Regions from separate parts of the Winogradskyella sp. PG-2 genome, predicted to be linked through region 2. Evidence: riboswitches for the same ligand, from Rfam matches in the RefSeq annotation. Region 2 holds a riboswitch; each other region holds the start of a gene.

Region 1 (3,266 bases), 1.2 Mb from region 2:
TGTTTTTCATAAGTGTTGATTTAATTGAGATTTTATTTGTTAGAGTTGTTACTCAATGATTAAACAGTTTAAATGCTTAATATCCTACCTAATAGCCTTAGGAAATTTAAAAAATAAAAAAACCTCATAAACTTAATTACGAGGTTTTTAAGTATTCAATATTTGGTTTCTTAAAGGTCAAATGCTGCTTTAACTTTGTCTACGTAATCTAATTTTTCCCATGTAAATAATTCAACATCCATAGAAATTGATTCACCAAGTGGTTGGACAAAAGTTTTAGAAACTACTTCATTGTTTCTTCCCATATGTCCATATGCTGCGGTTTCACTATAAATTGGTTGGCGTAGTTTTAAACGACTTTCAATTGCAGAAGGTCTCATATCAAAAATGGCTTCTACTTTTTTAGCGATTTCACCATCTGTTAAATTAAAATCACAAGTACCATAAGTATCTATAAAAATACCCATAGGTTCTACAACTCCAATAGCATAAGATACCTGTACCAAAACTTCATCACATAAACCAGCAGCAACTAGGTTTTTAGCAATATGTCTTGTTGCGTAAGCTGCACTTCGGTCCACTTTACTCGGATCTTTACCAGAAAATGCTCCACCACCATGTGCTCCTTTTCCGCCATAAGTATCTACAATAATTTTACGACCTGTTAAACCTGTATCACCATGAGGTCCTCCGATTACGAATTTCCCTGTTGGGTTAATATGATATTTAATATCACTATTAAATAAAGGTTTAATATGGTCTGGAACTTTAGCAACAACTCTTGGAATTAAGATGTCAACAATATCTTTTCTGATTTTTGTTAACATTACATCATCAGTACCAAAATCATCGTGTTGAGTAGAAACAACAATAGCATCAATACGTTGAGGTGTATTATCATCGCTATATTCTATAGTAACTTGGCTTTTAGAATCTGGTCGTAAATAGGTAATATATTTATTCTCGCGACGTAATTCAGCTAATTCCTTTAAAATTCTGTGCGATAAATCTAAAGCCAATGGCATATAGTTATCAGTTTCGTTTGTGGCATAACCAAACATCATTCCTTGGTCACCTGCTCCTTGTTCTTCTTTAGAAGCACGATCTACACCACGATTAATATCTTCAGATTGTTCATGTATGGCAGATAAAACACCACAGGAATTTCCATCGAACATATATTCGCTTTTTGTATATCCTATTTTATTTATAGTGTCTCTTGCTATTTTCTGAACATCTAAATAAGTGTTAGATTTAACTTCACCAGCAAGAATAACTTGACCAGTGGTAACTAATGTCTCACAAGCTACTTTAGATTCTGGGTCAAAAGCTAAAAAATTGTCAATTAAAGCGTCACTAATTTGATCAGCTACTTTATCTGGATGGCCTTCAGAAACACTTTCTGAAGTAAATAAATATGGCATAAATCCTATTTTTTAGGTTATAATTGTTTTACTAAAATTTAATTGATTGCCTAGTCGCTAGAGAAGTATATAACTTATTGCTTTAGCATTTTTTTAAGAGGTTGCAATCAGATCAAATTCTTCCTCTAAATATTGATTGTACAAAAGTAGATAAATTAAATGGAACGTAAATTTATTTTACTTTTTTTATGATTTAATTTGTTTTTAAAATATTCTGATACAATATTTGTAACCACAAAGTTCAAACACTTACTAAAATGTTATCAAGAAAGGTGGAGGGATTAGACCCTTTGAAACCTTAGCAACCCTTAGATTTACTGAGAAGGTGCTAAATTCTACATAGTTTTTTATTCATTTATTTAAAACTAGATAGATAACTAAACGAATCAAAATCACTCTGATTACGTTTTTGCAATGACATTTTTCTAATGAATAAACCTATAATTGAGGTTGAATTGACTTTATAATAAATACAAGAAAAATGAGTTCTAAACACATAGAAACACAAGCCATCCGAACACAAATTGAACGTTCTCAATTTTTAGAACATTCTAACCCCTTATATCTTACATCAAGTTATGTATTTGAAGATGCTGAAGATATGAGAGCATCGTTTGCCGATGAGAAAGTGCGTAACATTTATAGTCGCTATTCTAATCCCAATACATCAGAGTTTATAGATAAGATCTGTAAGATGGAAGGTGCCGAACAAGGTTATGCCTTTGCATCTGGTATGTCTGCTGTGTTTTCAACTTTTGCAGCTTTACTCAACTCAGGAGATCATATTGTGTTTTCGCGGAGTATTTTTGGTTCTACCCAGACTATGTTTAATAACATTTTACCAAAATGGAATATTTCAACAAGCTCTTTTAAGATAGATGAAATAGACAAAATTGAAAGTTTAATACAGCCCAATACGAAAATATTGTATACGGAAAGCCCAACAAATCCGGCTGTAGATATTTTAGATTTAGAGCTACTGGGTAGTATTGCTAAGAAGCATAACCTTATTTTCCTAGTTGATAATTGTTTCGCGACACCTTATCTCCAACAACCTATAAAGTTTGGTGCTGATCTAGTTATTCATTCAGCTACAAAATTAATAGATGGACAAGGTAGAGTTCTTGGAGGTGTAACCGTTGGAAATTCAGATTTAATTCAAAAGATTTATTTATTTTCTAGAAATACAGGTCCGGCTTTGTCACCCTTTAATGCTTGGGTCTTGTCTAAGAGTTTAGAAACTTTGCCAGCTAGAATAAATATGCATTGTGATAATGCATTAAATGTGGCGGAATTTTTAGAATCAAATGATCATGTGAATTTTGTGAAATACCCATTTTTAAAATCTCACCCTCAATATAAACTGGCTAAAAAGCAAATGAAATTAGGCGGTAATATTGTGGCTTTTGAAATTAAAGGTGGTATTGATGCCGGAAGAAATTTTTTAAATACAATTAAACTATTGTCTTTATCTGCTAATTTAGGTGATACAAGAAGTATCGTAACACATCCAGCATCTACGACACATGCAAAATTATCTGAAGAAGATCGTTTAATTACAGGAATTACTAGTGGACTTATTAGAGTTTCGGTTGGTTTAGAACATATAGATGATATTATTGGGGATTTAAAACAAGCATTAGAAAATTAATATATTTATATACTATAAAACAACAGTTTCTGGCTTTTGATTTCTACTTATATTTTCATACTCGATTTTTGTTATTTTTGTAAAAAAAGAATTTATAGACATATGAAATTATTAAACATTGTTTTTACGTTTTTAGTTTTTATAGTTCTATTTAGTTGTAGTTCTGACGATTCCAATGAAGGAGGGCAACA
Region 2 (3,266 bases):
AGATTCAATATTAAAAAGTGAATCATCTCTTTTAGTTCTTTCGAATTTTTGAGTTAGAGATTCTGGCGTGCGATAAAGTGTCATTGCATGCATTCTTGCATCAGCTAATGGCTCATTAGAATGGTTTAATATAGCATCTTGTATATGACAATTTGCAATGAGCCAATCTGTAGATTTCCAATCGGTTGCAACCGGAATTAAATGCTCAATTAAATTGGGTTTTAGAGCTGCTAATTCCCATGCAATACCTCCACCAACTGAACCTCCTATAACAGCAAAAAGCTTTTCAATTTTTAGTTGTTCTAGACCCAACGCAAACAGCCTAGCTATGTCTCGAGCCGTAAAATATTTATAGTTTTCAATTAAGTTTTCAGGTTTATTGTCATACCCATTTCCAGGGATATTGAAGGCTAAAATACTGTATGAATTAGTGTCAATACATTTATTGTCTCCGATTAAATCGTTCCACCAACCATGCTCTCCTATGACTTTAGAATTTGCTGTTAGTGCATGATTTACTAATACAACAGGAGCATCATCTAATGTTTTTCCAAATGTTTGATATGATAGATTAATGCTAAAGGTTTTTCCACTACCTGTAACATAATCAGGAATATTTATATATTTTAATTCTTTCATTCTACTTCCTGCGAAAGCAGTAGTCTTTTAATTACTATTTTAACTCAATAAACAGATGCCTTTATATTATAAAGACATCTGTTTCTAAACTAAACAACACTAATAAAGGCTAATTTTGAAGCGCTTGTTTTTCTTTAACAACAGAAAAGGCTTCTTTTAAATCAGCTTTTAAATCTTCAATATTTTCTATTCCGACAGATAAACGGATTAAATCTTTAGTCACTCCGGTAGTTTCTTGTGCTTCATCACTTAATTGTTGATGCGTTGTACTAGCAGGATGAATAATCAATGATTTAGTATCTCCAATATTTGCCAATAAAGAGAATAGTTTTGTGGTATCAGCAATAGTTTTTGCAGCATCATAGCCACCATCAGCACCAAATGTTACGATACCACTTTGTCCTTTAGGTAAATACTTTTGAGCCAGTCCATTATATTTACTTGTTTTTAACCCTGGATAGTTTACCCAATTTACTTCAGGTTGTTCTTGCAACCATTTTGCTAGCTCGAGCGCATTCTTACTATGCTTCTGAATACGAATTTCTAAAGTCTCTAAACCTTGAATAATTTGAAAGGCATTAAACGGGCTCAATGCTCCACCATAATCACGTAGACCTTCAATTCTAATCTTAGCAATAAATGCTGCGGCACCAATAACTTCACTGTAGACTAAACCATGATAACCAGCTGACGGTTCTGTAAACTCTGGAAATTTTCCGTTGCTCCAATCAAAAGTACCTGCGTCAATGATAATACCTCCTAATGACGTTCCGTTACCATTTATATATTTTGTCAACGAATGAATAACGATGTCTGCGCCATACTCAATAGGATTAAGTAAATATGGTGTAGCAACTGTATTATCTACAATTAAAGGTACTTTGTGCGCTTTGGCTGCAACAGAAATGGCTTCAATATCTAAAACATCGAGTTTTGGATTACCTAAAGATTCTACAAAAATAGCTCTTGTGTTTTCTTGAGCTGCTTTTTGAAAATTTTCAGGGTCAGATGGATCTACAAATGTTGTTGTAATACCATGTCTTGGAAGTGTTACACTCAATAAATTGTATGTTCCTCCATATAAACTATTTGACGCAACAATGTGATCACCTGCGCGTAAAAGTGTAAGTAATGTAGTAGAGATGGCTGCCGTTCCTGAGGCAGTTGCTACTGCTGCAATTCCTCCTTCTAAAGCTGCTAAACGTTGCTCTAAAATATCGTTCGTCGGATTGTTCAGACGCGTGTATATAAATCCTGGTACAGAGAGGTTAAATCGTCCTGCTGCATCATCTGAATCATCGAAAACATAAGCTGTAGATTGATAGATAGGTACAGCTCTTGTACCTCCTGTTTGATTGGTGTCATGTCCTGCGTGCAACGCTTTTGTTGCGAATTTTTGTGTACTCATTTTTCTAGTTTTTTTGAGTTAAAATAAATTAATTCAAAAGCCAAATAAGCTTCGAAAGAAGCATACTTAATAGAAAAATGTTATAAAGAAAATTACTAACTATAGATTTGTAATTAGTTTGAGTTATCTATCCGAATTTGCAAAAAATGACTTGCGCTTTCAAGTAGAATTTAGCACCTTCTTAGTAAATCTAAGGGTTGCTAAGGTTTCAAAGGGTCTAATCCCTCCACCTTTCTTGATAACATTTCAGTAAGTGTTTGAACTTTGTGAGCACAAATATTGCGACACAAAAATTTAAAAACCAAATTTATTTTTAGTTTTTATGCTTTTTTTATGATTTTAAGAAAATCAAGGCGCATATTTTGCCAAATATTTATTTTGAATAATCTGGCCAACAGGTTTGTTTTCAATCTTACTTTCTAACCAAGAAATTATATCTAAATATAGGAATGCTCTGCGCTCAAATGGATGGTCTTCAAAAGTTTTTAGAGTGTTAAGTAAATCTCTAAATGCATTTTTTAAGTCGTGAGGGTAAATATCTTGAAGCCCTCTAATAAATTTTATCATTTCCTTTTGCACCTCATGCAAATCGTTCATTTTAATTAAAAACTTGTAAGTACTTCTTAGTAATGTTTCTAAATGATAATCTAGTCCGGCTTCATAATGGGCTACAAGATTTAATACTCTAGAAAAACAGAGTAAGTCTTCTCGCATAGAAAGTGATTTATTCGAGATAATCTTATCTAAATACGCTATACAAGCTTTATTGTTGCCAACCCCAAAGTGCATGCTAGCAAACTTGTAATAAAAGACCATTTTATGATGTTGATCGATTCTGTCACTAAAACTAATAAGCTCATTTTCAATATGAGGAATCAATTTTAAGCCTTCTTCGAAACTTCCATCAATAAAATGTTGATTAATACTATGAAAATTAGTGTAAAGGAAAACTAGAGTAGAAACATTTTCGTCTTTATTAAACTTTTGGTCACCTACAGTAGTTTTAAAGTGGTCTAATTTCTTTACAAATTTTGTCTTATTTCTAATAAAATAGATAGACTCTAAAAGGTAATTATTTCCTTTTAAAAAGAAAACAGGATTTAGATTAATCATACTTGGGTTTTGATAAAATAAATCTACCCATTTAGAAGCATATTTATAACAATTTAAAAAATCTTGCATTAAAAAACTGTACCATAAATGTGCTTTGTAAAGCCAT
Region 3 (3,266 bases), 870 kb from region 2:
GAGCGTTTACAAATTTCAATTCGCCTGTCGTAATTATCAGCTTGACCAGTTTCATCAAAAGCCATAACAATGACTGCTGCTCCATAGCGTTTAACTAGTTTGGCCTGTCGTTTAAATTCAGCTTCACCTTCTTTTAAGCTTATAGAATTAACAACACATTTTCCTTGTGCAACTTGTAAACCAGCTTCTATAATTTCCCATTTAGAACTGTCAATCATTATTGGGATTCTAGAAATATCTGGTTCTGAAGCAATGAGATTTAAGAAGGTTGTCATAGCATAAACACCATCGAGCATTCCTTCGTCCATATTAACATCTAAAATCTGAGCTCCACCATCTACCTGGTTTCTAGCAACCTCTAGAGCTTCACTATATTTTTCTTCTTTTATTAGACGAAGAAATTTACGAGACCCAGTTACGTTGGTTCGTTCACCAACGTTGATAAAATTACTTTCTGGTGTTACCACAAGTGGTTCTAATCCAGAGAGCGTTAAATATTTTTTACAGTCACTATCCATTATTTGTAATGTTGTACGATTGGAAATGATTCATAAAAATGATGAAGTAGTTTTTTCCATTTCTGGTATTCATCTGAAGTTCTAAACTCAATTTCGTGATCTTCCAAAGTTTTCCAATTCACTGAAAGAATGTATTTATCATCATCTTCCATACATTTTTTCAAGGTATGATTTAGGTATCCTTTCATAGCCGAAATGAAATGTTCAGCTGTTTTAAAGGCTATTTCAAAAGCTTGAGACTGACCTTTCTTAATATTTAAAATGGCAACTTCTAAAATCATACTAAGGCAAGTTTATGTCTTGGCTGATATTTCTTAGCAACTTCAGCAATGGCATTTATATGAGCGGGACTTGTGCCACAGCAACCTCCAATTATGTTTATAAGATTATCTTTAAGATAATCCTCAATATAGTTTTGCATCTGCTCTGGTGATTCATCGTATTCGCCAAAAGCATTTGGCAAACCTGCATTAGGATGCGCTGAAGTAAAAAACTCAGTTTCATTAGATAAGCGTTGTAAATAGGGTTTTAATTGTTCTGCTCCCAGAGCGCAATTAAAACCAACACTTAATAATGGAATATGAGATATTGAAGTTAAAAATGCTTCAACAGTTTGTCCTGATAATGTTCTTCCTGAAGCATCTGTTATAGTTCCAGAAACCATAATTGGAATATCAATATGTCGTTCTTCTTTTACTTCTTCAATTGCAAATAAAGCAGCTTTAGCATTTAAAGTGTCAAAAATAGTTTCCACTAAAAGAACATCAACTCCACCATCAATTAAAGCCTCCACTTGTTGCTTATAGGCAACACGTAATTCATTAAAAGTTATCGCTCTGTATTCTGGGCGGTTAACATCAGGAGATAGACTTGCGGTTTTATTAGTTGGGCCAATACTACCAGCAACAAATCTTGGTTGATTTGGGTTTTCTTTTGTGAATTTATCAGCGACTTGTTTAGCTATTTTTGCAGACTCAAAATTAAGTTCATATACTAAATCTTCCATGTCGTAGTCTGCCATAGCAATCGTTGTCCCAGAAAATGTATTCGTTTCTACAATATCGGCTCCTGCTTCAAAATATTTAGCGTGCACTTCTGCAATCGCCTTAGGTTGTGTTAAGGATAATAAATCATTATTACCTTTTAATGGTGAAGGATAATCTGCAAAACGTTCTCCTCTAAAATCTTCTTCTGAGAAGTTGTATTGTTGAAGCATGGTTCCCATGGCTCCATCTAAAACGAGGATTCGTTTTTTAATTTCTTCGTCTATTCTACTTAAACCCATAAGTTTTAAATTTCAATTTAAACTAAACGTCAAATGTGTCTCTATTAGACTTGCGTTATAAAATATGTTAAAAAGAAATCGAATTACAGTGAGTAATTACGTTTGGTTATCTATTCAATTACACGATAAATGAATCGGTAATTACGTAGAATTTAGCACCTTCTTAATAAGTTTAAGGGTTGCTAAGGTTTCAAAGGGTCTAATCCCTCCACCTTTCTTGATAACATTTCAATACGTTATTTGAACATTGTGAAGTTACAATATTGCGAAAGAAAATTAGAATAAGCAAGTTTTATTAGCGTTAATTTAAAAGTATGATATTACTTTTAATTGTAACTTTGATGCATCCCAAATAATTTAATTATGCTAGAAAATTTTTGGTTTAATGTGCAATACGGGCTTAACCATGTATTAGATATTAACGGTTATGACCATGTACTTTTCTTAATGGTTTTAACTGTGCCTTATGTGTTTAAAGATTGGAAACGTGTTCTACTCTTAGTGTCCATGTTTACCTTAGGGCATACCTTGTCTTTGGTTTTAGCAGCTTATGGCATAGTTAGTGTTAATGGAAAATTGGTTGAGTTTTTAATTCCAATAACTATTTTAATCACGGCTATTTTTAATGTGATTACAGCTGGTAAAAAGGATAGAAGCACTAAAATAGGATTGTTGTTTTTTACCACTTTATTTTTTGGTTTAATTCACGGTCTAGGTTTTGCTAGAGAATTTAAAATGCTTTCCTCACTCTCAGAAAATAAAATAGAACTCCTCATCGAATTTGCATTAGGTATTGAAATTGCTCAGATTATTATTGTATTTGTGGTTTTATTCCTTAGTTTCTTATGTCAGACTATTTTTAGGTTTTCGCGTCGCGACTGGATTATGGTATGGTCTGCTATAGTTATAGGTTTGGTTATTCCTATGGTAATTCAAAGTGAATTGTTAAATACTTAATTAAGTTTGGTAAAACTTTAACTACAAGTAAATTGGTTATAAAATACTAACCTTTTATATTCGTTACTTATAGCATACTTTGATAAACAAAATGTATTAATGCCAAAGACAAAACAATTACGTTACGATAAAGCTTATTTACGGATTGCAAAAGAATGGGGGAAATTATCTCACTGCAAGCGTAAACAAGTAGGTGCGCTTATTGTTAAGGATCGAATGATAATTTCAGATGGTTATAATGGAACTCCAACAGGTTTTGAGAATTATTGTGAAGATGATGAAGGTTATACAAAATGGTACGTGCTGCATGCTGAAGCTAACGCTATATTAAAAGTAGCTTCTTCTACGCAATCATGTAAAGGTGCGACGTTGTATATTACACTATCTCCTTGTAAAGAGTGTAGCAAATTAATACATCAAGCTGGGATTATTAGGGTCGTTTATCATGAAGGCTATAAAGATGATTCAGGATTACAATTTTTAGCTAAAGCTGGCATAGAATTAGA

Evidence for each region. Region 2 has a riboswitch for S-adenosylmethionine ahead of WPG_RS09020 (O-acetylhomoserine aminocarboxypropyltransferase/cysteine synthase family protein). Riboswitches for the same ligand answer to the same signal wherever they lie in the genome.
Region 1: linked by a shared signal. The riboswitch ahead of WPG_RS03625 (trans-sulfuration enzyme family protein) and the one ahead of WPG_RS09020 (O-acetylhomoserine aminocarboxypropyltransferase/cysteine synthase family protein) in region 2 are both predicted to bind S-adenosylmethionine.
Region 3: linked by a shared signal. The riboswitch ahead of WPG_RS05050 (homocysteine S-methyltransferase family protein) and the one ahead of WPG_RS09020 (O-acetylhomoserine aminocarboxypropyltransferase/cysteine synthase family protein) in region 2 are both predicted to bind S-adenosylmethionine.

The regions. Positions count from the first base shown of each region.
Region 1 is NZ_AP014583.1:785,284-788,549, reverse strand. Features, by position in the region: gene WPG_RS03635 (hypothetical protein) at 1-10, opposite strand, end outside; gene metK (methionine adenosyltransferase) at 171-1,424, opposite strand; SAM riboswitch class I at 1,682-1,804, shown strand; gene WPG_RS03625 (trans-sulfuration enzyme family protein) at 1,906-3,075, shown strand; gene WPG_RS18340 (BACON domain-containing protein) at 3,178-3,266, shown strand, end outside.
Region 2 is NZ_AP014583.1:2,023,089-2,026,354, forward strand. Features, by position in the region: gene WPG_RS09015 (alpha/beta fold hydrolase) at 1-639, opposite strand, end outside; gene WPG_RS09020 (O-acetylhomoserine aminocarboxypropyltransferase/cysteine synthase family protein) at 749-2,047, opposite strand; SAM riboswitch class I at 2,168-2,292, opposite strand; gene WPG_RS09025 (hypothetical protein) at 2,396-3,266, opposite strand, start outside.
Region 3 is NZ_AP014583.1:1,148,977-1,152,242, reverse strand. Features, by position in the region: gene metH (methionine synthase) at 1-518, opposite strand, end outside; gene WPG_RS05055 (antibiotic biosynthesis monooxygenase family protein) at 518-799, opposite strand; gene WPG_RS05050 (homocysteine S-methyltransferase family protein) at 796-1,803, opposite strand; SAM riboswitch class I at 1,907-2,030, opposite strand; gene WPG_RS05045 (HupE/UreJ family protein) at 2,167-2,760, shown strand; gene WPG_RS05040 (deoxycytidylate deaminase) at 2,860-3,266, shown strand, end outside.